Regions from separate parts of the Mesorhizobium sp. B2-1-1 genome, predicted to be linked through region 2. Evidence: predicted binding sites of a transcription regulator. Region 2 holds the regulator's gene; each other region holds the start of a gene.
What was found. Region 2 encodes LexA, which represses DNA repair genes until DNA is damaged. Its sites were predicted from a motif close to TGTTCNNNNTGTGTTCNG; they were not measured.

Region 1 (9,880 bases), 790 kb from region 2:
TCGTCAATACCGCCTTCCTCGCCGCGCTGGTGACCGATCCGGACTTTTCGGCGGGCGACGTCGATACCGGCCTGATAGGCCGCCACCAGCAGGCGCTGACCGAGATTGCGCCGCCGAGCGGCGAAACGGTCGCGGCCGCGGCCATAGCGGCCTCCGGGGCGGGCGCGCTGCCGGCATCGGACGATCCATGGTCGTCGCTTGCCGGCTACACGCATTTCCATGGCATGGCACGACAGATCCGGCTGAAGTTTGGCGAGGACGATATTCTGGCAAGGGTTTCGGTACGACCAGACCGGCGTTCCCAGGTGACGCTCCATGCACCCTATGACAGCGCCAATTCGCATGACCTTCGCGCCGTTCCTCGCCTCGCCCGCTGGCCAGGCCACATCACGATATTCGAAGGCGCGGCCGGCTATACGTTCGCGGTGCCGGACCCGTTGGCCAGAGGCGATGATGCGGCGGCGGCGTCAGGCAGTTTGCGCGCGCCGATGCCGGGACTGGTCAAGCTTGTGCGGGCGACAAAGGGCGATACGGTGATGAAGGGGCAACCGCTGCTTATTCTCGAGGCGATGAAGATGGAGCACACCATCGCCGCGCCCCATGATGGCGTGATCGCCGAGATCGCCACCGAGGGCGCGCAGGTTACCGACGGCACTGTGCTGGTGCGGTTCGAGGATATGCAAGGCTGACAGCCTCGCTGCCGGACGCCAAGCGTCCCTGTCCTGCCGGACAGAGAGAGGCGCCGTAGAATGTCGACCGCCGTTATATGTCCATGGCAAGACACACAGGCAGAAATGAAATGGCCGGGACGAGCCCGGCCATTTCATCGATATAGGCAGCGATTACGGCTGGATCGGCGCATACTTGCCGTCGTGCCACTGGTTGATGTCGTAGCTGGCGTTCTTGAGGTCGCCCTTCTCGTCGAAGGTGACATTGCCGACAACCGTGCTGATTGGCTGCCCGTTCTTCAGCGCCTCGGCGACCTTGGCCGGATCATCGCTGCCGGCACGCTTGATGCCTTCCGCAAAGGCCTGGATCGTGGCGTAGGAGAATAGCGTGAAGCCTTCCGGCACGAAACCGCCGGCTTTGATCTTCTCGACGGCTGCCTTGGCTTCCGGCTTTGCCTGAGGATCCGACGGGAAGACGAACATGGTCCCTTCGCCGGCCGGGCCGGCAACCTGCCAGAATTCCGGCGAGGCTATCGAATCCGGCATGATCAGCTGGAACTTGATGCCCTGTTCCGCCGACTGGCGCAGGATCAGGCCAGCCTCCGGGTGGTAACCGCCGAAATAGACAACGTCGGCCTTGAGGTCCTTGAGCTTGGTGACGAGCGCCGAATAGTCCTTTTCGCCGGCATTGATGCCTTCATAGTCCACTTCCTTCAGGCCGCCGGCATTCATCGTGGCCTTGACCGCATCGGCAACGCCCTGACCGTAGGCACTCTTGTCATGCAGGATGACGACGTTCTTGCCGGCATACTTCTTCGCGATCCAGGGGCCGATGAAGGCACCCTGCGCATCGTCACGCGTATAGAGGCGCATGATCGTCGGCCAGCCGGCCTTCGCTGCGGCGTCGGTCAGCACCGGGTTCGAGGAGGCCGGGCTCATCATCAGGGCACCGGCTTCGGCATAGACGGCGGAAGCCGGAATGCTCGAACCCGAGCAAGCGTGGCCGTCGATGAACTTGACGCCATTGGCGACGATACGGTTGGCGACCGAAACCGCCTGCTTCGGGTCGCACTGGTCATCCTCGATATCGAGCTTGATCTGGCGACCGTCGACACCGCCGGCAGCATTGATCGCGTCGGCGGCAGCCTGCGCGCCCTGCTTGAACTGATCGCCAATGGTGGCGAGCTGTCCGGTCATCGGACCGACCACCGAAAAGGTGATGTCGTCGGCATAGGCGACCGGCGCGCTCATCATCAGGCCGAAAATGGCCGCGTTCAAAATACTTAATTTTTTCATTGCGGTATGACTCCTCCACTCACGCGCGGCCGCCCCGGCCACGCTTCTTCCAGAGAGGCCGGACAATTTCATCCTTCGTGTGGCCTGTCTAGGCGCATTGGCGGCGCTCGATTAGGCCTGCGGAGCATCTCTGGAGCAAAAAGGCAAAAGCCGCGCCGGCCTTGTTCCGGCCGGTCGCGGCTTTGCCTGTCGAGCTGTTTCTCAAGCGCCCCCGCACTCGAACCCAACTCGCCTTCCCTGTCTTCCTGCTGGCCCTGATCTTTCCGAAACCGGATCATGGCCGCCGCGCCGCTGGCCCTGTCGGGCGTGCCGCGTTCTTGGTTTTGTCACGTGGCCGTCTTACCGCGGCCTTGTCCTTGCCTGGCGGACCAGAAGGCCGCCCTGCCTTATCTCTAAATTCAGTGCATCGTCATCCATTCGCGGGCTTCGCGCAGCGCCTTGGCGATCTCGACCTTCGACATCGCAGCCGACAGTTCCGAACGCAATTCCGCAGCGCGGGCCGAACCCTTGATCGCGGCGATGTTGAACCATTTGTGGGCGGCGACGACATCGGTCTCGCAATCGCGGCCCGTCGCATACATCATCCCCAGTTCGAAAAGAATGTCGGCCTGGGCAGTTGCCCCCATGGCGCCGAAGCCTGCTTCAAGCATTTCAAAACGTGCCATTTTTCAATCCTCTCTTCCGGCCCTGTCTGGCTCCCGAGAGCTGCCTCCGTTTGTCTGCCCGGGCTGCTCTTTCGATGCTTTCGAGAATGCCGCTCAGGCTTGAATCCGTCGTTAAATGGCGTGCTTAATTTGAGGAAAACAAAGCTAAAACAATAGGTAAACGTGGAAATTCGTTAAGGATACAAAGCCAGCGATTCAGCCGGATAGCGCCAAATTTGACGACAATTTTCGCGGGCGGAATCAACACTCTGCTAACCACGCGAAACAAACGCCGCGCATGCATGCATTCATTTCCCTGCCGACATTGCTTCCGTCGGCGCATCTGAATTGCCAAAGCTTCCGCTGCGGCACCGCTTTTGTTTTGCAGGGAGCTGGATTAGCTTACGTTTGCGTAAGCGGCAGACCGGCGAGGCGTAGCCTCCTGCCGGTATCCAAGGGAGGAAAGATGTTTCGAAAAGCAAGCCTGGCCCTGGCGGCCACTTTGATCCTGACCGGTCTGGCCTGGGCCGATCCGATCGAGGGAAACTGGAAGACGCAGGCCGGCGATACCGCGGCCATCGGGGGCTCGGGTTCATTTTCCATCACGCTGAAGTCTGGCAAATATGCCGGCAAGACCATCGGTTCGCTCAAGGCGTCCGGCGACAACAAATACACCGGCAACATAACCGACCCGGCAAACGACAAGACCTACTCCGGCAAGGCGACACTGTCGGGCACCTCGCTGAAAATGAGCGGCTGCGTGCTCGGCGGGCTGATCTGCAAGAGCCAGACCTGGCACAAGCTCTGATCGACCCCATCCTTGCGACATGAAAACGGGGCCGGCAGGCCCCGTTTTCATGTCATGATCCTGGCGTGCTGTGCCGGCGGCCATGCTCCTTATGGCCAGCGCCGCCTCAAAACCCATCAACCAATTTGAACGGCAGATGAACGCCGGCATCAGAGCCGGTTCAGTCGTGCCCGGGCATTCTCCTGCGTGTTGAAGGAGACACGACCAATGCTCGCTCACCATCGTCTGCCTGCTGGTGAGCCTGTTTGGAATGTTCTTCGCCATCCTCGTCGCCGAAGCGGGCCGTTCGGCCCGTTCCTGGGACGAGGCCAGTTCCAGAACCTGCCGCCTCGCCTGCCCGACCACCCTTCGCCCCTGAGACAGAAACCAAAGACCTGACCAACCACAAGACCTCGAAAGAAAAGCAAAGACCATGAACCGCATCGCCGCCAATCTCTTCAAAACCGTTCGGCTTCTGCCGCGGGCGGCGCTCATCCTGGCGTTTCTTGCCGCACCGGTCCTGGCCGTGCCGATGATGCGTACCGATGCCGGGTCCACGATCGACGCGCCAGCACTGAAGAAATCCGGCGTCGGTTTCGTGCTGCTGGTCAGCCTGCAGCGCGGATAAATTGCGCCTTCGATCGGGACACCCCTCCCAACCGCCTATCCAAATCTCTATATTGAGCCATGGAAAAGCGAATCTACCCCCAAGCCATCGAATCTGTCGTCATGCCCGAGCCTTTTGGCCGGCAAAGCTTCGACACCGCCGAAAAGGCGGTCGCGGCGCTGCAAGCCCTTTATGACCGCAACACCAAGTTCCTGCGCGACTCCTTCGCGGCGCTTGCCGCCGGCGGGGACAGCAGCAAGCGCTACCGCGCCTTCTACCCGGAGATCGGCGTCACGACGAACTCGTTCACCCAGATCGATTCACGCCAAGCCTATGGCCACATGCCGACGCCGGGGCATTTTTCCACCACCATCACCCAGCCGAGCCTGTTCGAAAGCTATCTGGTCGAGCAATTGCGTCTGATCATGCGCAACCACGGGGTCGCGGTCACGGTCTCGGAATCGACAACGCCGATCCCGCTGCATTTCGCCTTTCTCGAAGGCACCCATGTCGACGGAACCGCGGCCGAGCGTATCCAGCGGCCTATCCGAGACCTGTTCGACGTGCCAGATCTCGACGGTACAGATGACCAGATCGCCAACGGCACGTTCGAAGTGGCGTTCGGAGAACCAAGGCCGCTGGCGCCCTTCACCGCGCAGCGGATCGACTATTCGCTCCACCGCCTGTCGCACTATACCGCGACCACGCCGCAGCATTTCCAGAATTTCGTGCTGTTCACCAACTATCAGTTCTATATCGACGAGTTCGTGGCACGCGCCCGTGACCTGATGGAGAATGGCGGCGGCGGATATGCCGAATTCATCGAACCGGGCAACGTGGTCACCAAAGCCGGGCAGAGCGCCCCGAGCGAAGGGGTGGCGCCGCAGCGCCTGCCGCAGATGCCGGCCTACCACTTGAAGAAGCCGAACCATGGCGGCATCACCATGGTCAATATCGGTGTCGGACCCTCCAACGCCAAGACGATCACCGATCATATCGCTGTGCTGAGGCCGCATGCCTGGGTGATGCTCGGCCATTGCGCGGGCCTGCGTAATACGCAGGCGCTGGGCGATTATGTGCTGGCGCATGCCTATGTGCGCGAGGATCACGTGCTGGACGACGACCTGCCAGTCTGGGTGCCGATCCCGCCGCTGGCCGAAATCCAGGTGGCATTGCAGGAAGCGGTGGCCGAAGTGACCGGCCTGTCCGGGTACGATCTCAAGCGCATCATGCGCACCGGCACTGTAGCCACCATTGACAACCGCAACTGGGAACTGCGCGACCAGCGCGGACCGGTGCAGCGGCTTTCGCAGTCGAGGGCGATCGCACTTGACATGGAATCGGCAACGATCGCGGCCAATGGCTTCCGCTTCCGCGTGCCTTACGGCACGCTCTTGTGTGTCTCCGACAAGCCGCTGCATGGCGAACTGAAGCTGCCCGGCATGGCGACCGAATTCTACAAGCGGCAGGTGGCGCAGCACCTCACCATCGGCATCAGGGCGATGGAAAAGCTTTCGGAAATGCCGATGGAGCGGCTGCATTCGCGCAAGCTCAGAAGTTTTTCGGAAACGGCCTTCCAGTAGCCGATCTGCGCGCCGCCAGAGCCATTCGCCGTCTTGCCGGCGATTCGCCATCTTGCCGGCAATTCGCTATCTTGATTGAGCCGCATTTTTGCCGATAACCGGGCGGGGACCATCGCAGGCAACTCATGCAGATCTGATCCGATGAAACGCAGTCGAGACATGGCGGCTTCACTGGTATTCATCGTGATGATGACGCTCTCGGTCGCGCTGGTGGCCGGCTTCTTAGGCGCGTTGCACCCGGCGCTCGATTCCTTTTCGCATTTCCGCATTCACCTCGCCGTGCTGATGGCGCTTTGCGCGCTGCCGCTGCTGGCGACATCGTTTCGCCTGCAAGCGGCCGCGGCCCTGGTTTTTGCCGTGGCCGCTCTTGCCACCGCTTCGACCGCCTTGCCCCGGCCGTGGCCGGTTCAGGCGGTCGCCAAACCCACCGACCAGGTAGTCTACAGCCTGCTGCAGATGAATCTGCGCTACGACAACCCGACGCCGAAAAAAGTGCTGTCACTGATCGGCCGGACCAATCCCGACGTCATCACCCTGGACGAGGTGTCGACGATGTGGGCGACGGAGCTTGGCTACATCGCCAGCGCCTATCCATACCGGATCCTCTGTCCCTATCCCAACGGCGTATTCGGCGTCGCGCTGCTCTCGCGGCGGCCCTTTCTCGCCGGCACCGCGCCACATTGCGAGCGCCGGGGCGCAATGGCCGTTGCGACCATCGATTTCGGCGGCAGGAGCGCCGACGTCGCCGCCATCCATCTCAGCTGGCCGTGGCCGCGGGAACAGTATTGGCAGATCGGCGAACTCTCGGAGCAGCTTTCATCGCTCGGCCAAACCGCCATCATGGCCGGCGATTGCAACGCGGTGCCATGGAGCGCCGCGGTGCGGCGCGTCGCCGCTCTCGGCGGACTGACGGTCATGCCGTCGGCCGGGTCGACCTGGATTCACCGGAAGCTGCCCGACTTCCTGCGCCGCTATGCAGGCCTCCCGATCGACCAGGCGTTCAGCAAGGGCGGCGTGACCATTCTGTCGTCAACGCGACTGGAAGATACCGGCTCCGACCATCTTCCCGTACTCGTGGAGTTCTCGCTTCGCCCCGACGACAGGCTGCCCCATGACGAGCATGAGAGCGCGCTCGCGGCGAGCGACCTTGAAAACAATCCGCGCGGTTGATGCTTCGGCATTCTCAGGGTTTGGTCAACGCTTCGACAAGGTGCTCGACAGGCCCGCCGCCGCGATGCTCGCGCGCATCGAAAGCGTTCTGCCTGGCTTCGTATTCGACATAGATGGTCTTGATTCGGCGCCGCGCCTCGAGATGCGTGCCGGTGCAGAACCAGTTGTCCGGGCGCCGCAGTCCGGCAAGCGCGGTCTCGGTGGCCCGCATCATCCGCCTCGCGATACCGCCATGCGTCTGCTCGTGCTTGCGAACGCCGACCATGAAACGGTCCCAACGCTCGCGCAGGACTGCGCTTGCCGACGAGAGCCGCGGGAAAGTGTAGGTCAGGTTGAGCGTCCCGTTGGCCTGCCGCAGATGGCAGGCTCCATCCTCCCGGACAATATCGAGATCCCAATGCACGGCGTAACCGGTTTCGGCGATGGCGCGCGTCATATAGCCGTGCTTGGGTCCCAGCCGGTCCATTGCCTCGACAAGGGCGGCTCCGGTATTTCCAGCGACATCATAGGTGCGGATGTGAACGGTGAGCTTTGTGCCCGCCGACGCGGCTGATGCGCAAAGCAGCATGAAGGCCATGGCGAGCATCGTCGGGCTGGTCAGGCGCATGTCCGCCTCCTTTGTCGGAGCCGAGCAGACCACACTCGGCGGAAGGCTTCAACGGGCTTGATCGAGGCAGGCGGTCGACGGCGACAGACAAGTCCGCCGCCGCTCGCATGTTTTCGTGACGGCTTAGCCGGGCACGCTCACATGTTCTGATAGACCGGGCCTTCGCCACCTTGCGGCGGCACCCAGTCGATATTCTGGTTCGGATCCTTGATGTCGCAGGTCTTGCAGTGGACGCAGTTCTGCGCGTTGATGACGAAGCGCACGTCCTTGGCCGCCGGATCGGCAGCGGCATTGCCGTCCTTGTCGACCCATTCGTAGACGCCTGCCGGGCAGTAGCGCGTCGAAGGTCCGGCAAAGACGTCATGCTCGGAACGCTTCTGCAGCTCCATGTCCGCCACCAGCAGATGCACCGGCTCGTTTTCCTCGTGGTTGGTGTTGGACAGGAACACCGAGGACAAGCGGTCGAAGGTCAGCACGCCATCGGCCTTGGGATAGTCTATTTTCTTGTGCTTCGCCGCGGGCTCTAGCGTGGCGTAGTCGGCCTTGCCATGCTTCAGCGTGCCGAAGGGCGAGGAGCCGAACAAAGTGTTCAGCCACATGTCCAGGCCGCCGATGGCGACGCCGGCGATGGTGCCGAAGCGCGACCACAGCGGCTTGACGTTGCGCACCTTCTTCAGATCCTTGCCGATGTCTGTCGCCCGCCACGCGGCTTCGTAAGCGGAGAGCTCGTCATTGGCGCGGCCGGCGGCGATTGCCTCGGCGACATGCTCGGCCGCCAGCATTCCCGACAACACGGCATTGTGCGAGCCCTTGATGCGCGGGACGTTTACGAGCCCGGCGGCGCAGCCCATCAACGCGCCACCCGGGAAGCACAGTTTCGGCACCGACTGCCAACCGCCTTCGGTAATCGCGCGCGCGCCATAGCCCAACCGCCTGGCGCCCTCGAAAGTACCGCTGATCGCCGGGTGGGTCTTGAAGCGCTGGAACTCCTCGAACGGCGACAGCCAGGGGTTCTTGTAATTGAGGTGGACGACGAAGCCCACCGCCACCTGATTGTCGTCCAGATGATAGAGGAAAGAGCCGCCGCCGGTCTTGAGATCGAGCGGCCAGCCGAAGGAGTGCTGGACGAGACCCGGCCTGTGCTTCTCCGGCTTGACCTGCCACAGTTCCTTGAGGCCGATGCCGTATTTGCCCGGCTCGCGGCCCTCGGAAAGCCTGAACCTGGCGATCAACTGCTTGGCGAGCGAGCCGCGCGCGCCCTCTCCGATCAGCACATATTTGCCCATCAGCGCCATGCCTGGCGCGAAACCCGGGCCGTGTGTGCCATCCTTTTCGACGCCCATGTCGCCGGTGACAACACCGGTGACGGCGCCTTCCTCGTTATAGAGCAGGCCGGCCGCGGCGAACCCCGGATAGATTTCCACGCCGAGCGCCTCGGCCTTGGCGGCCAGCCAGCGGCAGACATTGCCAAGCGAGACGATGTAGTTGCCGTGATTGTTCATCAGAGGCGGCATCATCATGTTGGGCAGGCGGAAAGAGCCGGCGGGGCCAAGCACCAGGAAATGGTCCGCCGTGACCGGCGTTTTGAATGGATGGTCTTGTTCGTCGCGCCAGCCCGGCAGCAACCGGTCGATGCCGATTGGATCGACGACGGCTCCTGACAAGATGTGGGCGCCAACCTCACCGCCCTTTTCCAGCACGACCACGGAAAGCTCGGGATTGACTTGCTTCAGGCGGATGGCGGCGGCGAGGCCGGCCGGGCCCGCACCGACGATGACCACGTCGAATTCCATGCTTTCGCGTTCGATATCGCTCATCAACCCCTCCGCACTGGCTTGTCGCTATTGCGCGTATCTTGCTGGCTCATGCGCTGCATAGCGCATCAAGTCGCGACAGGAAACCGGCGCGTCTGTGACAACGCGGATTTGGCCAAAAAGTCGCGCATCGTGCCGAAGGACACCCGTTTTGCGCCGGCCTGCCCGCAACGCGTACGTTTTTAATTGTTCGACGGCTTGCTTATCGGCCATACTTCGCACCATGCGCATTCCTGGGCCAGCCGGCTTCTCATCAACGCGCTTCCCATCGACGCCCGGCAGGGCCTGCCGGGCGTTCCTTTCGGCCCTCCCCCTGCTGGCGCCGGTCCATGCCTTTGCAGACGAGGTGAAGGTCTGGGCCACCGGTGCCTACTCCTTCTCCGACGAGCTTGGCGGGTTCGAAATCACCGGCGCTTCCGGCACCGGCACCAAGGACGATCCGCTCGTCATCACCGAAGAGCTGAATTCAGCGACGCCGGTGACGTTGACCATCCGTGCAACCAAGCCGATCCAGGCGTTCGGCAAGGCGGGCGAGTTCGCCAACGGCATCATGTATTTGCGCTTGGACGTGCTCAACAACAGCGGCCAGGCCTGGATCGAATTCCAGTTCGAGCTTCAGGAGGTCCTGAATCAGCCGAGCGTCTTCGGCGACGGGCTTTCGTTCGACCAGCGCAACAAGACGCCTGACAATATCTGGTCGAGCA
Region 2 (9,880 bases):
TCCAGCCGACGGTGCGGGCGACGGCGAACAGCACGGTGAACATGGTGGTGGGGAAGCCCAGCGCCTTCAGCGTGATGCCGGAATAGAAGTCGACATTGGGGTAGAGCTTCTTCTCGATGAAATAGGGATCGGTGAGTGCGATCTTCTCCAGTTCCATGGCGATGTCGAGCAGCGGATCGTCCTTGATGCCGAGTTCGCCCAGCACCTCATGCGCGGTCTTCTGCATGATCTTGGCGCGCGGATCGTAGTTCTTGTAGACGCGGTGGCCAAAGCCCATCAGCCGAAACGGATCGTCCTTGTCCTTGGCGCGGGCGATGAATTCCGGAATATGATCGACATGGCCGATCTCGCCGAGCATGTTCAGCGCCGCTTCGTTGGCGCCGCCATGCGCCGGGCCCCACAGGCAGGCGATGCCGGCGGCGATGCAGGCGAACGGATTGGCGCCAGACGAGCCGGCGAGCCGAACGGTAGAGGTCGAGGCGTTCTGCTCGTGGTCGGCGTGCAGGATGAAGATGCGCTCCATGGCGCGCGCCAGGACCGGGTTGATCTTGTATTCCTCGCACGGCACGGCAAAGCACATGTGCAGGAAGTTGGCGGCGAAATTCAGTTCGTTCTTCGGGTAAATGAAGGGCTGGCCGATATGGTATTTGTAGGCCATGGCCGCGATCGTCGGCATCTTGGCGATCAGCCGCATCGACGCCACCATGCGCTGGTAAGGATCCGAGATGTCGGTGGAGTCGTGATAGAAGGCCGACAGCGCGCCGACCACGCCGCACATCACCGCCATCGGATGCGCGTCGCGGCGGAAGCCGGTGAAGAAGCGCGACATCTGCTCATGCACCATGGTGTGGCGCGTCACGCGGTAGTCGAAATCGTCCTTCTGCGCCTTGGTCGGCAGTTCGCCGTAGAGCAGGAGATAGCAGACTTCGAGGAAGTCGCCATGTTCGGCCAACTGATCGATCGGATATCCGCGATGCAGGAGAATGCCGGCGTCGCCATCGATGAACGTGATCTCGGACTCGCAGCTTGCCGTCGAAGTGAAGCCGGGATCGTAGGTAAAGGCGCCGGTGGTGCTGTACAGCGTGGCGATGTCGATGACGTCAGGCCCGACCGAACCACTTCGCACCTTGAATTCGTGCGTCTTGCCGGCGAATTCCAGCTTTGCCGTGGCTTCCTGGGTCTTGCCGCCCAGTTCCCGTCTTGTCGCAGCTTCGGTCATTGCAAACTCCTTCTTGTTTCCTCATGCCGGCAAAGGCAAATTCTGCAAAGCGACACGTCGAAGTCACCGAATGCGCGTATTCGCGACCGCATTTTAGGAAGTGCGTGCCAGATTGGGCCAAGGCTCAATGTTGCACTGCGAAACGCGCCTTTCAATGCCAATCTTCTTGGGCCAGATTGCTCCTAATCGATTTGATCCGCGATGCGCGCCAGGCTCTCCTCGCGACCAAGCACGGCTAGAACGTCGAAGACGCCGGGCGAGGTGCTCTTGCCGGTCAAGGCGGCGCGCAAGGGCTGGGCGACGGCGCCGAGCTTGTAGCCGCCGGCCGTCGCATAGTCGCGGATCGCGGCTTCAGTCGAGGCCGCCGTCCAGTCGCCTGAAACCGCCTCGAGGGCGTCGTGAGCGCCACGCAGGACCTTGCGCGCATCGTCATTGAGCAGCAGGGCTGCCTTCTCGTCGATCGGCAGTGGCCGCGCGGCAAGCAGGAAGGCGGCGCCATCGACAAGCTCGACCAGCGTCTTGGCGCGCTCCTTCAGCCCCGGCAACGCTGCCAGCAACTGTGCCCTGTTCCGGTCGTCGAGGCGTGCGGCCATTGCCGGGCCGCCCTCGAGATAGGGCAAGGTGGCGATGAAGATGTCGAACAGCTCGGCATCGCCCATGCGGCGCATGTGGACGCCGTTTAGCGCCTCCAGCTTGGCGAAATCGAAGCGGGCGGCGCCCTTGTTCACATCGCCGATATCGAACCAGGCGATCATGTCCTGGATCGACATGATCTCGTCGTCGCCGTGGCTCCAGCCGAGCCGAGCCAGATAGTTCAACAGCGCTTCGGGCAGGTAGCCCATGGCGCGGTAGGCCTCCACGCCCAGCGCGCCGTGCCGCTTCGACAGCTTGGCGCCGTCGGCGCCGTGGATCAGCGGTATGTGCGACATTGAAGGCACATCCCAGCCCGTGGCGTTGTAGATCACGGTCTGGCGGGCGGCATTGGTCAGGTGGTCGTCGCCACGGATGATGTGGGTGACGCCCATGTCGTGGTCGTCAACGACGACGGCATGCATGTAGGTCGGATTGCCGTCCGAGCGCAGGATGATGAAGTCGTCCAGATCCTTGTTGGGAAAGCGCACGTCGCCCTGGACACGGTCATGCACCACCGTCTCGCCTTTGGTCGGCGCCTTGATGCGGATCGCGCCCTTGACGCCAGGAGGCGCCTGCGAAGGGTCGCGGTCACGCCAGCTTCCGTCATAGCGCGGCGGCAGGCCCTTGGCCCGCGCCGCGTCGCGCATTGCCTCAAGCTCGGCAGGGGTCTCGTAGCTGTAGTAAGCCTTGCCCATGCGCACCAGCTCCTCGGCCACCTCGCGATGGCGCGGCGCGCGCTCGAACTGCGAGACGGCGTCGCCGTCCCAGGTGAGGCCGAGCCAAGTCAGTCCTTCGAGAATGGCTGCTGTCGCCGCATCGGTGGAGCGCTCGCGGTCGGTGTCCTCGATGCGCAGCAGCATCGTACCGCCGGTGTGCTTGGCGTAGAGCCAGTTGAAGAGCGCCGTACGCGCGCCGCCGATGTGCAGGTAGCCGGTGGGCGAGGGGGCAAAACGGGTGACAACCTTGTCGGACATACAACTCTCGGGAAACGTCTGGAGCGGGGTGCGGATCACACGCACTTTCGCGCGTCGCGCGTTCATGTAGCATAGGGTGTCGAGGGCGCAAGGGGCAGACCCGATGGCTGGAGCGGGCCGGGGCGCGGAGGAAGGCGAGGACGTCGTTGCCGGCGTCAGCGAACGCGCTCTTCTTGCCATGCCCGCGCCCGCCTCATTGCCGCTGGCGTTGCCGCCCCTACAGCAGCCGGGCAAGTCGCCGCCGGCGGATGTTTCCACGCCGCCCGGCATTCCCGCAGCCGGCGCGGCCGTGCGTCTGCGCCGTGAGTTCGGCCGTGCTTCATGGCCTCGTCTGCGCAACGGCGTGGCCAGAGCGTCCGAGCTCGAACTCGATCGGGGCATAGCCTTCCTGCTCGTGCCGGTGTTCCTGGCATGCGGATCGATCGCCTATTTTTCGCTGGCGGCGGAGCCGGGCTTTGCCAAGCCTGTCGCGGTCGCGATCCTGATGTCGCTGTGCGCGCTCGTTTCACGCTCATGGCCGAAAACGCATCTGTGCTTCATGGCGGCGCTGTTGTGCGCGCTCGGCATGCTCGCCGGCAAAGTCGAGACGTGGCGAGCGGGAACGCGGATGCTGGGCTCGGAAATCTCCACGCAAATCACCGGCCGCGTCGTTTCGGTCGACCAGATGGAGACCGGGCGCATCCGGCTGACCATCGATGTGACATCGACCGCGCGGCCGAAACTACTCTACGCGCCGGAGCGCGTTCGCCTTTCGGCACGCAAGGTGCCGGCTGAAGTGACGGCCGGTTCGCTCGTGACCGGCTATGCCAGGCTGTTGCCGCCGACCGGACCGGTGCGGCCGGACAGCTACGACTTTTCCTTCGACAGCTACTTCGCCGGCATAGGCGCCAGCGGCTTCTTTCTCGGCAACCCCAAAATCGTCTCAGCCGATGACAGGCCGCTGTGGGCCGCCCTTTCAGCCGCCATCGAGAGTGCTCGCGAAAGCATTGCCGACCATATCAGGGGCAGCATCGGCGGTGCCGAGGGCGAGATCGCCGCGGCGCTGATCGTGGGTGTGCGCGCCGGGATTCCCGACGAGATCAATGAAGCGATGCGACGCACCGGCATCTACCACATCATCTCAATTTCCGGGCTGCACATGGCGCTGGTCGCCGGCACGGTCATGGGTCTGCTGCGTGGCGGCTTCGCGCTGTTCCCGAATTTTTCCTCCCGCCGGCCGGTCAAGAAATACGCGGCCGCGGCGGCACTTTTCTCGATCGCCGCCTACCTCGTCATTTCGGGCGTCGTTGTCGCCGCCGAACGCAGCTTCATCATGCTGGCGGTGATGCTGATCGCCGTTCTGTGCGATCGGGCGGCACTCACCATGCGCAATCTGGCTATTTCGGCGATCGCCGTCATCGTGGTGTCGCCGCACGAGGTGGTAGGGCCGAGCTTCCAGATGTCGTTCGCCGCCACCGCGGCCCTGGTCGGCGCCTATGCCGGCTGGTCGGATCGCAAAGCCGACAAAGCGCGGACCCCGCCGCCGCAACGGACCTTGCCTGGCCTCCTGACGCGAAAATTGCTGCTGGCGACAGGTGGGCTGGCGATGACCTCGATTATCGCGGGAAGCGCCACGGCGCTTTTCGCCATCTGGCATTTCCAGCGCGTGTCGCCGCTCAGCCTGTTCGCCAATCTTGCCGTCATGCCGATCGTTTCGGTCGTGATGTTCCTTGCGGTTGCCAGTGCGCTGCTGATGCCGTTCGGGTTCGATGGACCATCCCTTTATCTGATGGGCAAGGGACTGACCGCGATGATCGCCATATCAGGATGGATCTCGCAACGCTCGCCGGTCGACGCGGTCGGGTTGATTTCGCAGCAATCCGTCCTTCTGGTGGCGATCGCCCTGGTCATCGCGACGATGGCCACGACATGGCTGCGGCTGGCGGCACTTCCCTTCGCGCTCGCCGGCCTGTTGACCGTCTCGGACACGCGCACGCCGGACGTGCTGATTTCGGAGGATGCCCGCCTGGTGGCACTGCCGATCGGCGGCGGTGAGCTCGCGATCAACCGGGCGCGCCCGAACGAATTCACCGTCGATAATTGGAAACGCGCGCTGAAGTCCGAAACCATCGTTGCGCCGGAACTGTTCGACAGCGGAGACCGACAGTTCGACATCTTCGATCCCGCGCAACTTCCGGCGGGAGCGCCTTTCTATTGCTTCACAGGCCTGTGCATGGCCCGGCATCCCTCGGGGGCGATCATCGCGCAGGTGGAGGATCGCAAGGACGCCTGGAGGGCCTGCTCCTATGCGGATCTGATCGTCATCAACGACCCCGCGGGCTACGATCCCTGCCACAATCCGCTGGTTCTCGTCATCACCAAGCGGCAGCTCGCTCGTAAGGGAAGTGCCGCCGTCTTCTTCGACCAGCAATCGGCGACGGCACCGGCACGGGTCAGCTTTGCCGTCGACAGGCCATATCGGCCTTGGCACGAACAGCGGAAATTCTCACGCGAGGCAAGGGGACTGCCGCCTTACCGTAAACCCGAAAAGCCCACCGCCGACCCCGCTCAGTAGCGCCTGATCAGGCCGACTAGCTTGCCTTGCACCTTGACCCTGTCCGGTCCGAAAATACGTGTTTCATAGGCCGGATTGGCAGCCTCGAGCGCAATCGAAGCACCCTTTCGGCGGAAGCGCTTCAGCGTTGCTTCCTCCTCGTCCACCAGGGCCACGATGATCTCGCCGGGACTTGCGGTGTCGGCATTGCGGATGATGACCGTGTCGCCGTCGAAAATGCCGGCCTCGATCATCGAATCGCCCTTGACCTCCAGCGCATAGTGTTCGCCGCCCATGATCATGTCAGGCGGCACTGAAATGGAATGCGTCTGATGCTGGATGGCGTCGATCGGCACACCCGCTGCGATGCGACCCATGACCGGGATCGACACCGCTGAAACCGCATCGTCGTCATTGCCGGCAGCGGGCAGACGCGAAGACGTCGCCGGCTTGATCTGCCGGCTAGGGCTGCTGCCCTGTCCGAGGCTGCCCTGGATGACGCTCGGGGAGAACTTCTTTGCCGCGTTAAGACCCGGCGCGATCGAGTCCGGCAGGCGCAGCACCTCCAGCGCGCGCGCCCGGTTGGGCAGGCGGCGAATGAAGCCGCGCTCCTCCAACGCCGTGATCAGCCGATGAATTCCCGACTTGGAGGCGAGGTCCAGCGCTTCCTTCATCTCGTCGAAGGACGGCGGAATGCCGCTTTCCTTCAGCCGTTCATGGATGAACATCAAGAGTTCATGTTGCTTGCGCGTGAGCATGGCGGCCCCCAAAGGCATTGCACGAAGGGTCTGGAACCAGAATCAGAAAACAAACCCAGAACAAACACTATCTGTTCCAGTTGTGTTCCGCAACCATTTAAAGTTTAATGAATTTGTTAAGGCGACGGAAACGAAATGCCCTCCCGCAGCCAGCATCCTGCCAGCGCGGTCCGTCGTCAATGCGCTCCCGGGCCCTTTGAAACTATTTTGGTTAATGGCCTGTGGCCCGACCGGTCCCCACTCTTGGCACAAGCCTGCAAGCTGGGTGACCGGCAGGTGCGGGGTGCGTTTGGGCGGATTAGAAACCCCTGCGGCTCGTGAACGAAACGAAACCAAAATGCCAACTTCCGCCGGAAAACGGCCAGACACCACCACTGGTCGCGACGGGCTGCGTTCGTTCGTTCGCTTGACGAAACCGTATAATAATGTACGGTTTTCGAAGAGGAACACCAATGACCACGCCGAAGCAGGCCGCGCGACGCGAACGGATAGAGGAGGCCGCCTATGCGGTGCTCCGGGAAGCCGGCTACAAGAGCGCCTCCCTGCTTGCTATCGCCAAGCGGGCATTGGCCTCGAACGAAACCCTCTACAACTGGTACGGCAACAAGCAGACCCTGTTTCGATCCTTGATCGAAGCCAATGCGGGAGAGGCAAGGAAGCTGCTGGAGGACGCCCTTCACCAGGCGCGCGATCCGCTCGAAACCCTGAACTTGCTCGGGCCAGTCCTGCTGACCCTCGTGACGGGCGACAAGGCGGTGGCGCTCAATCGCGCCGCGGCCGGCGACGTCAACGATACAGGCACGCTTGGCCAATCGATCGCGCAATTCGGCCGCAATACCATAATGCCGCTTGTTGGTGACCTGCTTCGAACCGCAAGTCGGGCCGGCCTGATCGCCTGTGACGATCCTGCCGAAGCCGCCGACATCTACATCAGTCTTTTGATCGGCGATCTCCAGGTTCGCCGGATCGTTGGGGTGCTCGAGGAATTGCCTCGGGCGGAAATCGAGCAAAGATCGAACCGGGCGTTCACCCTGTTCTTGCGCCTCTATGCGGCCAGCCCTTGCCCGGGCGGCAAAACAGCCGGCCCGTTTCCAGGGCGCTCTTCTCACCGAGGAACATCGCGACCATGAGCAAAATTCCCGATCTCGCAGCGATCGAGGCAATGGACACCGCGGATCCGCTGCGTGCCATGCGTGACCGCTTCACCTTGCCCCAGGGGGTGATCTATCTCGACGGCAATTCGCTGGGCGCCGCTTCGCCCGCCGTGTTCGGCGAGCTGCAGAAGGCCGCCACGCAGGAGTGGGCGCAGGATCTCATCCGCGCCTGGAACACCGCCGGCTGGTTCGACATGCCGGTCGAACTCGGCGACCAACTCGGGCGCCTGATCGGGGCCGCCGCCGGCCAGACGGTGGTCTGCGATACCACCTCGATCAACATCTACAAGGTGCTGCATGCGGCACTCGGGATGCGGCCGGACAGGTCAGTCATCGTCGCCGAGGGGGACAGCTTTCCGACCGATCTCTATATGGCCGAAGGCGTTGCCTCGACGCGGCCGGGCACGGTGCTGCGGCTCGAGGGTGTCGATGCGCCGACCATAGAAGAACTGATCGACGAGCGGGTCGCGGTCATCCTGGTCAACCACGTCAACTACAAATCCGGGCAGTTGCGCGACATGGCCGCGCTGACGCGGACGGCACATGATGCCGGCGCGCTGATCGTCTGGGATCTCTGCCATACCGCCGGCGCCTTGCCGGTCGAGCTCGACCGTTCGAACGCCGATTTCGCCGTCGGCTGCACCTACAAATATCTCAATGGAGGCCCAGGTGCCCCGGCCTTCATCTACGCGGCCGAGCGCCACCATGGCGATGTCCGCCAGCCGCTCAGCGGCTGGTGGGGCCATGCGCGGCCTTTCGCCTTCGAACAGGGTTTTGCTGCCGGCACAGGCATCCGCCGGTTTCTCTGCGGCACGCAGCCTGTGCTGTCGATGCGCGCGCTCAAAGGGGCCCTCGATGTCTGGAACGACGTCGACATGGCAGAGGTGCGCAGGAAGAGCATCGCATTGACCGATCTGTTCATCCAGCTCGTCGAGGCAAAATGCGGCGCCTACGGCCTCGAACTCGAAGGCCCGCGCGACGGCAATGAGCGCGGTAGCCAGGTGTCGTTCCTCCACCCGCATGGCTATCAGGTGATGCGGGCCTTGATCGAGCGCGGCGTGATCGGCGATTTCCGCGCGCCATCCACGATTCGCTTCGGCTTTACGCCGCTTTATGTCGGCTATGTCGATGTCTGGCAGGCTGTCGAGGTGCTGGAAGACATTTTGCGCACGGACGCGTGGCAGGAGGCGCGTTTCGCCGTCAAGGCGGCGGTGACTTAAGAGCCTGTCGCTCAGAAAAGCGCAGTGGGTTCGGGATAACGATATGCAGTCGGCAAAGCTACGTCAGAGCCGGGTGCGGACCTTCCACAGCTCCGGGAACAACTCCACCTCCAGCATCTTCTTCAGGTAGGACGCGCCCGATGTGCCGCCGGTGCCGCGCTTCATGCCGATGATGCGCTCGACCGTGGTGACGTGGTTGAAGCGCCAACGGCGGAAATAATCCTCGAAGTCGACCAGCTTCTCGGCGAGTTCGTAGAACATCCAGTAGCGCTGCGGGTCGCGGTAGATGGTCTGCCAGGCGACAAGGACCTCTTCGTTCTCGGTCCGCGTTTCGCGCCAGTCCGTACGCCTTGCGTCGGCGCCGATGTCGAAGCCGTTGCGGGCGAGCAGCAGCAGCGTCTCGTCGTAGAGCGACGGTTGCGCCAGAATCGCCTCCAGTTTCTCGCTGAGGTCCGGCCGGTGCTTGTGCGGTCCGAGCATTGCGAGATTGCGGTTGCCGGCCACGAACTCGATGGCACGGTACTGCCAGGACTGGAAGCCCGAGGACTGGCCGAGCGCATCGCGAAATTCGGTGTATTCACTGGGCGTCATGGTGCGCAGCACGTCCCAGGCATTGTTGAGCTGCTCGAAGATGCGGGCGACACGCGAAAGCATCTTGAAGCTCGGTTCGAGACGGTCTGCGCGGATGGAGCGGATTGCTGCGCCGGTTTCGTGCAGCGCGAGCTTCATCCAGAGCTCCGAGGTCTGGTGCTGGATGATGAACAGCATCTCGTCATGGGCTGACGAAAGCGGCTCCTGCGCCTCGAGCACCTTTTCCAGATGCAGATAGTCGCTGTAGGACATGCGCTCCTTGAACGACATTTCCGCGCCCTCGGCGGAGGGGTCGTAGGGCTTGCTCAATTGACCTTCTCCGCGCGCAGCCGGAAGCGCTGGATCTTGCCGGTCTGCGTCTTGGGCAAAGCGGCGATGAATTTTACCGAACGCGGATATTTGTAGGGCGCGATCATGGCCTTGACGTGATCCTGCAGACGCTTGACGGTCATTGCGTCTGGCGCCACGCCTTGCACGAGCACCACATGAGCCTCGACGATCTGGCCGCGCTCGGCATCCTCGGCGCCAACCACCGCGCATTCGGCGACATCGGCATGCGCCAGCAGCGCCGCTTCGACCTCAGGGCCGGCGATGTTGTAGCCGGCACTGACGATCATGTCGTCGGAGCGCGCGGCGAAGTGGAAAAAACCGTCCTCGTCCTGCCAGAACGTGTCGCCGGTGAGGTTCCACCCGTCGCGGACATAGTCGCTCTGCCTGGCATCGGCCATGTAGCGGCAGCCGGTCGGTCCCCGCACCGCGAGCCTGCCCGCGGTGCCGCGCGGCACTTCGCACATTTCG
Region 3 (9,880 bases), 220 kb from region 2:
CGTCTGGGTGTCAGCGACCAGCTTCCGGTGCAGGCCGGAAAGCATTGCCGTGTCGCCACCGGAAAAGGCGCCGCCGGCATAGGTGGCAAGGTCGAGAATGCTGCGCTTCAGCCGCGAGATGATGGCCTCGCTGGCCAATTTGGGCAGGATCAGCCGACTGGTCAGGCCGGCGCAGACAATGCCGAGTACGATCTCGGCACAGCGCGCGACCGCGAGGTCGACGACGAGATGCGGCTGGCCAAACGCCGGCAAGCCGATGATCATCGCGGTGTAGCCGGCCAGCGCCGCTCCGTAAGCTTCCGGGTTGCGCAGCAGCGACGACACGAAGGTGCAAATGCCGATCCATAGGGCAAGCACCGTCACCAGCACCCAGGGATTCGTGCCGAAGACAGTGGTGATGGCAATTGCGGCAGCACCGCCCGCCAGCGTGCCGAGCAACCGATAAAAGCCTTTCGCCAACACCATGCCGGCGACCGGCTGGGCAACGATGAACACCGTCATCATCGCCCATTGCGGGTGATCGAGCTTGAGGGCGTAGGCGGCCATAAGCGCGATCAGGCCGGCCGAGACCGTGCGCAAGGCGAAGATCCAGTCCGACCGGGTCGGCTGTGTCAGCCCGGCAAGAGCCGCTTCGAAATAGTCTTTCAGCCGTTGCCAGCTCACACGCGCGTCTCCGCAAGCCTTGATCGACCGGCCTGCGCTCAGATATCCAGCACTTCCGTTTCCGCGAATTCGGCGCGTTCCTGGATGAACCGGAAACGAGCCTCCGGCTTGGTGCCCATCAGCGCATCGATCGCGTCCTTGGTGGCGGCCTCGGCATCGATCACATCGACCCGGAGCAGCGTACGCTTCCTCGGGTCCATTGTGGTCTCCTTGAGCTGCGCGGCCATCATTTCGCCCAGGCCCTTGAAGCGACCGATCTCGACCTTGCCGCGCCCGGTGAACTCGGTGCGCAGCAATTCGTCCTTGTGCGCGTCGTCACGCGCATAAGCGACCTTGCCGCCCTGCCGGATCGAGTAGAGCGGCGGCACCGCCAGATAGAGATGTCCGCCGCGAACCAGGTTCGGCATCTCCTGGTAGAAGAAGGTGATCAGCAGCGAGGCGATGTGAGCGCCGTCGACGTCGGCGTCGGTCATGATGATGACGCGGTCGTAGCGAAGATCCTCGTCGCGGTATTTCGACCGCGTGCCGCAACCAAGCGCCTGGATCAGATCGGAAATCTGCTGGTTGGCGGCCAGCTTGTCGTTGCCGGCGCTGGCGACGTTGAGAATCTTGCCGCGCAGCGGCAGCACCGCCTGGCTGGCGCGGTCGCGCGCCTGCTTGGCAGAGCCGCCGGCCGAATCGCCTTCGACGATGAAGAGTTCGGCGCCGGCGGCCGCATTCTGCGTGCAATCGGCAAGCTTGCCCGGCAGGCGCAGCTTGCGCACCGCACTCTTGCGCGACACTTCCTTTTCCTGGCGGCGTCGTACCCGCTCGTCGGCGCGTGCGATAACCCATTCGAGCAGCTTCGACGCTTCCTGCGGATTGTCGGCCAGCCAATGGTCGAACGGGTCGCGGATCGCCGTCTCGACTATGCGGATCGCCTCGATCGTCGCCAGCCTGTCCTTGGTCTGGCCGACGAATTCAGGCTCGCGGATGAACACCGACAGCATGCCCGCCGCCGAGATCATGACATCCTCCGACGTGACGATCGAGGCGCGCTTGTTGCCGACGAGGTCGGCATAGGCGCGCAGGCCGCGCGTCAAGACGTTGCGGAAGCCGGCCTCGTGGGTGCCACCTTCGCCGGTCGGGATGGTGTTGCAGTAGGAGTTGATGAAGCCGTCGCCGCCGAACCAGGTCACTGCCCATTCCAGCGAGCCATGGCCGCCTTGCCTGTCGCTCTTGCCGGCGAAGATTTCGCGCGTCACCTGGAATTCGTCGCCAAGCGACGCTTTCAGATAGTCCTTGAGGCCGCCGGGAAAATGGAATTCGGCCTTGGCCGGAGTGGTGTCCTTTTCCTTGATCAGGGAGGGATCGCAGGTCCAGCGGATTTCGACGCCGCCGAACAGATAGGCTTTCGAGCGCGTCATGCGGTAGAGCCGCGCCGGTTCGAACGCGGCGCCCTTGCCGAAGATCTGCTCGTCGGGGTGGAAACGGGTCCTGGTGCCGCGCCGGTTGTGAACTTCGCCAAGATGCTCGAGGCCGCTGACCGGAATGCCGCGCGAGAAGCGCTGCCGGTAAAGTTGCCGTCCGCGCGCGACTTCGACTTCGAGATGATCCGACAGCGCATTGACCACGGAGACGCCGACGCCGTGCAGGCCGCCCGAGGTTTCATAGACCTTGCTATCGAACTTACCGCCCGAATGCAGCGTCGTCATGATCACTTCGAGCGCCGGCTTCTTGAACTTCGGATGCGGATCGACGGGAATGCCGCGGCCATTGTCGGTGACGGTGAGAAAGCCGTCAGCCGAAAGCTCGACATCGATGAATGTGGCATGGCCGGCAACCGCCTCGTCCATCGAGTTGTCGATGACCTCGGCGAACAGATGGTGCATGGCCTTGTCGTCGGTGCCGCCAATATACATGCCCGGACGGCGCCGCACCGGCTCCAGGCCTTCGAGTACCTCGATATCGGCGGCGCTGTAGCCCTCTGAGCCGTCACGAGACGCCGCCGCCGGACGCTTGGCTGCCGCCTGCACCAGCGGATCGGCCGGACGCGCCGGTGTGCGAACCGGTTGCGGCTGCTTCTCCAGATTGCCGAAAAGATCGTTGTTGTCGTCCATGCCTGCCATAGAGCCCAAGCTGCGAATCACCCGCCGATACTGCCACGCTTTTCAGCGCCAAGCGACGGAGGTTCCTGTTACGTTCGGGGATTAACCCCCTCTTATCCTAAAACCATTCGATAACCAAGCCGGCGGAAATCAGGCGGATAGCCAGCGAGAAGATTCCTGATTCTTTAACAATGCCGCCTAGCGTGAGCCAACATAACAAGAAACTACGGGCATCAGGGGTTTGGGCGTGAGGGGCAAGGCCATAACGATGATCGGCATCGCCGCCGTTTTCGGCGCGATCTCGATCTTTGCCGCGGATTTCTGGGTCAAGCGCCAGGCCAGGGCCGACGCCGAGGAGAAAACCGCGTCGATCGCGGCGCCCGCCGCGCCGACGGTCGAATTCAAGACCATCGTGGTGGCGAATGCACCGTTGCGGTACGGCATGGATCTCGACCGCGCGAAACTCAGCGAAATTCCGTGGCCGCAGGATTCGCTGCCGCAGGGCGCCTTCGCCACCATCGATGGACTGCTCGGGGACGGCAACCGCGTGGTGCTGTCGCCGATCGAGGTCAACGAACCGGTGCTGCTTACAAAGCTGTCCGGCCCGAATGGCCGCGCCACGCTCTCCAACATGCTGACGCCCGGCATGCGGGCCGTCACCATCCGCACCGACGAGATCGCGGGCGTCGGCGGCTTCGTCACGCCGGGCGACCGGGTCGATGTCGTGCTGACGCGCGATGCCGGCGAAATCCAGGAAGTGGCCAAGAATGCGCAAGGCGCCGCCGGTTCGACCATCACCTCAGAGATCGTCGTTGCCGACGCGAAGGTGCTGAGCGTCGGGCAGGGCGCCGACGAGCGCCAAACGACGCCGCAGGTGGCCAATTCCATAACCATCGAGGTGACCACCGAAGGCGCGCAGAAAGTGGCGCTGGCCCGCACTGTCGGCACGCTGTCGCTGTCGCTTCGCTCCGCCAGCGAGGGCGGCGAGGGCAAGGACGGTGTCACCACCATCTCCTCCTTTGGCGGATCGGTGGCGGGCAAGGCGCAGGCCGCGGCCGGCTCGCTGTTCGACGCCATGGCAAAGGAGCCTGAGAAGCCGAAATTCAAGACGGTCATCGTGACGCGTGGAACGACGGCCGAGGAATATCAGGTTCCTGCGCGGGACCAGAAATAGGAATATCAGGTTCCTGAGTGGAACCAGAGCAGGACCGGTGGGGACCGGACGGGACGGGAACAATGTTCAGGCAACTTCAATATCGAACGACAGGCCGGTTGCACGTCGCGCAGGCGATGGCGATGGCGGTGACGATGGCGGCGGCCGGCATCTTCGCCGGCCCGGCCAGGGCGGACAACGACATCGTCTATGTCTCGGCGACCAAGAACGCCTCGATCAAGGTCGCCAAGGGCAAGCCAAAGACGATCATGACGAGCGCGGCTTTCTACCAGATCGTCATCGGCGATCCGGAGATCGCCAACGTCAACCCGTTGACCGACAAATCCTTCTATGTGCTGGGCAACAATCTCGGCACCACTGGCATTGCGCTGTTCGACGAGAACAAGCAGCTCGTCGGCACCGTAGACATCGAAGTGACGCTCGATACCGACCAGTTGGCCGACACCATCCGCGCCAGCGTGCCGGACGCCAAGATCAAGGTCGGCTCCGCCAATGGGCGTGTCGTGCTGTCGGGCGAGGCGGATGACGCGGTCGCCGCCGAAAAGGCAAACAAGATCGCTACCCGCTTCTCCGGCAATGAGGAGGTGATCAATTCGGTCAACATCTCGTCCTCACAGCAGGTCCAGCTCAATGTTCGCTTCGTCGAGATCAACCGCCAGGCGGGGCAGGATCTCGGCGCCAAATACAGTGCCAATTTCGCTTATGGCATGGGCGGACGCGACGTTACGATTGCTCCCGGCACCATTGAGCCGGCGGGGACCGGCGAGATCATCGGCAAGCTGCTGTCGAACGGCGTTTCCATCGACATCGCCATCAAGGCACTGGAAGAGCGCGGCCTGGCTCGTCGGCTGGCCGAGCCGAACCTGATCGCCCGGTCCGGCGAGACGGCGAGCTTCCTGGCCGGCGGCGAGTTTCCGATCCCGGTTTCCGAAGACAACGGCAAGATTTCCGTCAGCTACAAGAAGTACGGCGTCAGCCTGGATTTCACGCCCACCGTTCTGAAGGACGGGCTGGTCAGCCTCGATATCGCGCCGGAAGTCTCCTCGATCGACGCGTCGGCTTCCTACAATATCGGCAGCATCTCGGTGCCCGGCTTCATCGTGCGCCGCGCCAGGACGTCGGTCGACCTGAAGAACGGCCAGAGCTTCATGATCGCGGGGCTGCTGCAGTCGCAGAACGACATCACCACCTCGCGCATACCGGGCCTCGGCAAGATGCCTGTGCTCGGGGCCCTGTTCTCGTCGAAATCCTACCAGCGGCGCGAGACGGACCTGGTGATCATCGTCACGCCTTACCTGGTCAAGCCGGTGGATCCATCGAAGAAAATGGCCGAGCCGACCGATGGCACGCAGCCTGCCAGCAATGTCGACTATTTTCTCAACAACACCGAGGAGGTGAGGGCGTCGGATACCAATCGCGCGCTGGCGCTGGCTGACGGCAGCGCCGCGCGTGCCGCTCCCGCCACCAAAGTCGGGCATTTCCTCGACCTGCCGAAGGACTGAAGCCATGCGTCTGGCCTTGAGCTCGAGCGTCGCCTTGCTGCTTGCCGGCTTCACCGCCGGATGCACGAGTGACGACTATGTGCGCAGCGAAGGCGTGACCAGCGGCGCCGGGGAGGCCCAGGCCGCCAACACCGTCATGCAGATGGTCGATCCCTGGAAATACGGCGTCCAGAACACCAGGCTTCTCGTGCCTGCCCAGCGCGGCAGCACGGAACCCGCCACCGCCGAGCAGGCGGCCAGCGCCAAGGCATCGCAAGCCAGCGCCGACAATTGATCCGAGATCACAGGCTGACAAGTAATGGCAAACGGCATCAAGATCAGGAAAATCCTGCTCATATCGACGGACAGAACCTTCGCGCAGGACACCCGGACGGCGTTTGCCGCCTCGGAGATCATCCAGCTCTCGACGGTGGACAAGAATATCACCGAACTTCGCGGCGAGGTCCAGGAGGCCGATCTCGGGGCGATCATCGTCGATATGGACGCAGCGAAGCTTGAGGAGATCGATGCGCTGCAACGCGTCATGCGCCGGCTGGAAGGCAAGGCGCCGGTCGTGGTCGTCACCCAGGAGTTCAACGCCGCCGCCGCGCGCATCCTCGTGCAGCTCAAGGTCGCGGATTTCCTGGTCAAGCCGATCACCACGGCCGATCTCGTGCGTTCGGTGGTGCGTGCGCTGCAAGGGCCGGGGCGCGAGGAAAACACCGAGTCGCAGATCTATACCTTCATGCCCGCGGCAGGCGGCGTCGGCACCACGACGCTGGCTTTGCAGACCGCGTTCCAACTGCATCATTCAGTGACGCGCGGCGCCTCGACCTGCGTGGTGGACCTCAATTTCCAGCAGGGCGCCTGCGCCGAATATCTCGACCTGGAGCCACGTTTCGACATCACCGAAATCGAGAACCAGCCGGAGCGTCTCGACAGGCAATTGCTCGACGTGATGCTGTCGAAGCATGCCAGCGGACTTTGTGTTCTGGCCGCACCGACGCAGCCGGCGGAGATGCGCTCGTTCAAGACCGATGTCGTGGTGCGGATGCTGGACCTCGTCTCGGCCTATTTCGACAATGTCGTCATCGACATGCCGCGCACCTGGTTTCCGTGGACGGAGACGGTGCTGCTCGGCTCCAACAAGCTCTACATCGTCGCCGAAATGACGGTACCGTGCCTGCGCCACACGCAACGCCTGATCCAGGCGGTCTACGAGACCGCCGGCAAGGAAGTGAAGCCGAACGTCATCGTCAACCGTTTCGAGCAGAAGATGTTTGACAGCGGCATCAAGCAGGCGGACGTCCAGGAAATCCTCGGCGAGCATTTCGTCGGCGGCATCGCCAACAATTACCGGCTGGTGCGCGAGGCCGTCGATCGCGGCGTGCCGCTGCACGAGATCGATGCCAATGCCAACGTCGTCAACGACCTCAAGAGGATCATCCTTCCGGAGGAAGTGGCGGCGGCGCCGGGCAAATCGAAATCGCTGTTCGGCTTCGGCAAGAGCCTTTTGAAGAGGAAGGCCGGATGAGCAGCCGCTTTTCCACCTTGCAGAACCGCGATGCGCGTCCCCAGCGCTCCGCCGAGCCGACGGCGGTTGCGCACCACGCGGTCGTCATCCCGACGAGCCGGAAGGTCTTGCCGGCGAAAGCCGAAGCCGTGCCGGGCAAGAGTGCCAACAAGGTGCTCGATGCGCGCGTGCGCATCCACCGGTTGCTGCTCGAGGAGATCAATCTTGTCGCGCTGGAGCGGCTGCCCAGGGACGAGATGCGCCGGCAGGTGCATGATTTCGTGTCGGAAAAGACGCGCGAAGAGCGGATGGCGATCAACACCGTCGAACTCGATGCCCTGGTCGACGACATCGTCGACGAGATGGTCGGGCTCGGCCCGCTCGAGCCGCTGCTCAAGGACCCCGATATCAACGATATCCTGATCAACGGCCATCAGAACTGCTTCGTCGAAAAGAAGGGCAAGCTGCAGCAGGTCCACATCCCGTTCAAGGATGAGGCGCATCTGCTTAGAATCATAAACAAAATCGTTGCCGCGGTCGGCCGCCGCGTCGATGAATCGCAGCCGATGGTCGACGCCCGCATGCTGGACGGCTCGCGTTTCAACGCCGCCATCCGCCCGGTCGCGGTCGACGGGCCGCTGGTGTCGATCCGCAAATTTTCCAAGAACAAGCTCGGCCTGCACCGGCTGGTCGAATTCGGCGCCATCACCCAGAACATGGCCGAAGTGCTTGCTGCGGCAGTACATGCCCGCAAGACGACGATCATTTCGGGCGGCACCGGTACCGGCAAGACGACCATGCTCAACGCGCTGTCGGCCTTCATTCCCGAGGACGAGCGGCTGATCACCATCGAGGACGCGGCGGAGCTTCAGTTGCAGCAGCCGCATGTCGCGCGCATGGAAACCCGGCCGGCCAACATCGAAGGCCATGGCGAGCTCAAGCAGCGCGACCTCGTCAAGAACGCGCTGCGCATGCGGCCTGATCGCGTCATCCTCGGCGAGTGCCGCGGCGAGGAGGCCTTCGACATGCTGCAGGCCATGAACACCGGCCATGAAGGGTCGATGGCCACCATTCACGCCAATACGCCGCGCGATGCCATTTCGCGGCTCGAGCAGATGCTGGGCATGACCGGCATGCCGATGACGGTGCAGTCGATCCGCAGCCAGATCGCCAGCGCCATCGACATCATCGTCCAGTTGACCCGGCTCTCCGACGGCAAGCGCAAGGTGACGAGCGTCGCCGAGGTGACGGGCATGGAAGGCGACGTCATCCAGATGCAGGAGATCTTCCGCTTCGTGCGCACCGGCATGGACGCCGACGGCACGATCCTCGGCCATTTCGAAGCGACCGGGATCCGGCCGCGCTTCCTGGAGGACCTGCGCGCCATGGGCATCGAGTTTCCCGGGCGCTATTTCGAACCCGGCCGGCCGCAGGAGTAACCAGGTGTTGGACGGATTCAGCGCGATCTATGTCGTCTATGCCGGGGCTGCATTGACCGGCATCATGATCGCCGAGGCCGTTTACCTGCTCTACGCCGGCCGCAGCGACAGGCGCACCGCCATCAACCGGCGCATGAAGCTGCAGGAAAACAGGATCAGTCAGGAACAGGTGCTGATCCAATTGCGTAAGGAGCGCGGTCTCGATGCGGGCACGTCGCTGTTCTCGCCTGACCGTTTTCGCGCCCTGCGCGCCCAGTCGGGCATGATCATGCCGCTGTCGAAGTTCCTGATAATCACTTCGGGGATGGCGCTGGCTGCGGCCCTTGCCGCCATCTGGTATGGCTTGCCGCTGCTGATGGGCGCCATTCTGTTTGTCGTCGTGTTGCCGGTGCTGCCGGTGATGGCGATGCGCTCCATGCGCAAGCGCAGGCTGAAGCGGTTCGGCATGCAGTTGCCGGAAGCGCTGGAACTGATTACGCGCGGCCTCAAGGCCGGCCATCCGGTACCGGTGGCCATCGCCATGGTGTCGCGCGAAATGCCCGACCCGATCGGCACCGAGTTCGGCGTGATTGCCGATGAGGTGACCTTTGGTTCGGATCTGGTTTCGGCGCTGAATTCGCTGTTCGACAGGGTCGGCCATGAGGATCTGCCGCTGTTCGTCACCGCCGTGTCGATCCAGACGAGTTCTGGCGGCAATCTGCGCGAAATCCTCGACGGACTGTCGACGACGATCCGCGAACGCGGCAAGCTGCGCCGCAAGGTGCGCGCCATTTCAACCGAAGGCCGTCTGTCGGCCTATATCCTGACGGCCGTGCCGGCGCTGCTGTTCACGACCATCATGGCATTCATGCCTGGATATTACAGCGACGTCTGGGGCGTGCCGAAGACGTGGTACATGGTTGGTGGCTCGGTCACCTGGCTGATGCTGGGCAATCTGATCATGTTCAAAATGTCGAACTTCAAATTCTGACATGCAGAAGGTCGTTGAATTCCTCGCCTCGCTCGCGCCGACCTCGCTGATGCCGGTGGCTGTCCTGCTGCTGGCCGTGGGCGCTGCCGCTTTTGCCTGGCCGATGGTGGTGGCAAAGGGCGATCGCAACGAAGTCAGGCGGAGGCTCAAGGTCGACGACGGTCCGATGGCCGCCAGGCCGGAACCGGTCCAGAAGAAGAATACCGGCGTCGTTCGCGAGAAGGCGGTGAAGAAGGCGCAGGAATTCTACGCCAAGAGCGATCCCGAAAACGTCGCCCGCCTGCGTTTGAAACTCATCCAGGCGGGCTACATGGAGCCGCGCGCCGTCGGCATGTTCTTCCTCATCCGTTTCACGGCGATGGTGGGCATCGCGCTCGCCGTCTTCGTGCTCAACCGCTGGATGGCCAGCCCCGACGCCACGATGACCAGCCGCTGGGCCTTCGTCGTGCTGTCGGGCGTGGCCGGCTATTTCCTGCCAGGGCTGGTGCTGACCCAGAAGATACGGGAAAAGATGCGCGAATACCGCAACGGCTTCCCCGATTTCATGGACCTG

Region 1: a site for LexA is predicted at 2,764-2,781, ahead of FJ972_RS21825 (sel1 repeat family protein). Genes of this name have one in related genera too.
Region 3: a site for LexA is predicted at 2,832-2,849, ahead of parE (DNA topoisomerase IV subunit B). Genes of this name have one in related genera too.

The regions. Positions count from the first base shown of each region.
Region 1 is NZ_CP083954.1:4,413,758-4,423,637, forward strand. It holds gene FJ972_RS21815 (acetyl/propionyl/methylcrotonyl-CoA carboxylase subunit alpha) at 1-689, shown strand, start outside; gene FJ972_RS21820 (branched-chain amino acid ABC transporter substrate-binding protein) at 843-1,964, opposite strand; gene FJ972_RS21825 (sel1 repeat family protein) at 2,363-2,629, opposite strand; gene FJ972_RS21830 (DUF2147 domain-containing protein) at 3,075-3,416, shown strand; gene FJ972_RS21835 (hypothetical protein) at 3,829-4,023, shown strand; gene FJ972_RS21840 (AMP nucleosidase) at 4,125-5,585, shown strand; gene FJ972_RS21845 (endonuclease/exonuclease/phosphatase family protein) at 5,727-6,755, shown strand; gene FJ972_RS21850 (DUF922 domain-containing protein) at 6,769-7,362, opposite strand; gene FJ972_RS21855 (electron transfer flavoprotein-ubiquinone oxidoreductase) at 7,500-9,179, opposite strand; gene FJ972_RS21860 (hypothetical protein) at 9,400-9,880, shown strand, end outside.
Region 2 is NZ_CP083954.1:3,624,778-3,634,657, forward strand. It holds gene gltA (citrate synthase) at 1-1,219, opposite strand, end outside; gene gltX (glutamate--tRNA ligase) at 1,402-2,826, opposite strand; gene FJ972_RS17725 (ComEC/Rec2 family competence protein) at 2,930-5,380, shown strand; gene lexA (transcriptional repressor LexA) at 5,374-6,117, opposite strand; gene FJ972_RS17735 (TetR/AcrR family transcriptional regulator) at 6,570-7,247, shown strand; gene kynU (kynureninase) at 7,244-8,491, shown strand; gene kynA (tryptophan 2,3-dioxygenase) at 8,555-9,391, opposite strand; gene FJ972_RS17750 (AMP-binding protein) at 9,388-9,880, opposite strand, start outside.
Region 3 is NZ_CP083954.1:3,404,028-3,413,907, forward strand. It holds gene FJ972_RS16655 (FUSC family protein) at 1-663, opposite strand, end outside; gene parE (DNA topoisomerase IV subunit B) at 702-2,762, opposite strand; gene cpaB (Flp pilus assembly protein CpaB) at 2,998-3,924, shown strand; gene FJ972_RS16670 (type II and III secretion system protein family protein) at 3,987-5,426, shown strand; gene FJ972_RS16675 (hypothetical protein) at 5,431-5,700, shown strand; gene FJ972_RS16680 (AAA family ATPase) at 5,725-6,939, shown strand; gene FJ972_RS16685 (CpaF family protein) at 6,936-8,357, shown strand; gene FJ972_RS16690 (type II secretion system F family protein) at 8,362-9,327, shown strand; gene FJ972_RS16695 (type II secretion system F family protein) at 9,329-9,880, shown strand, end outside.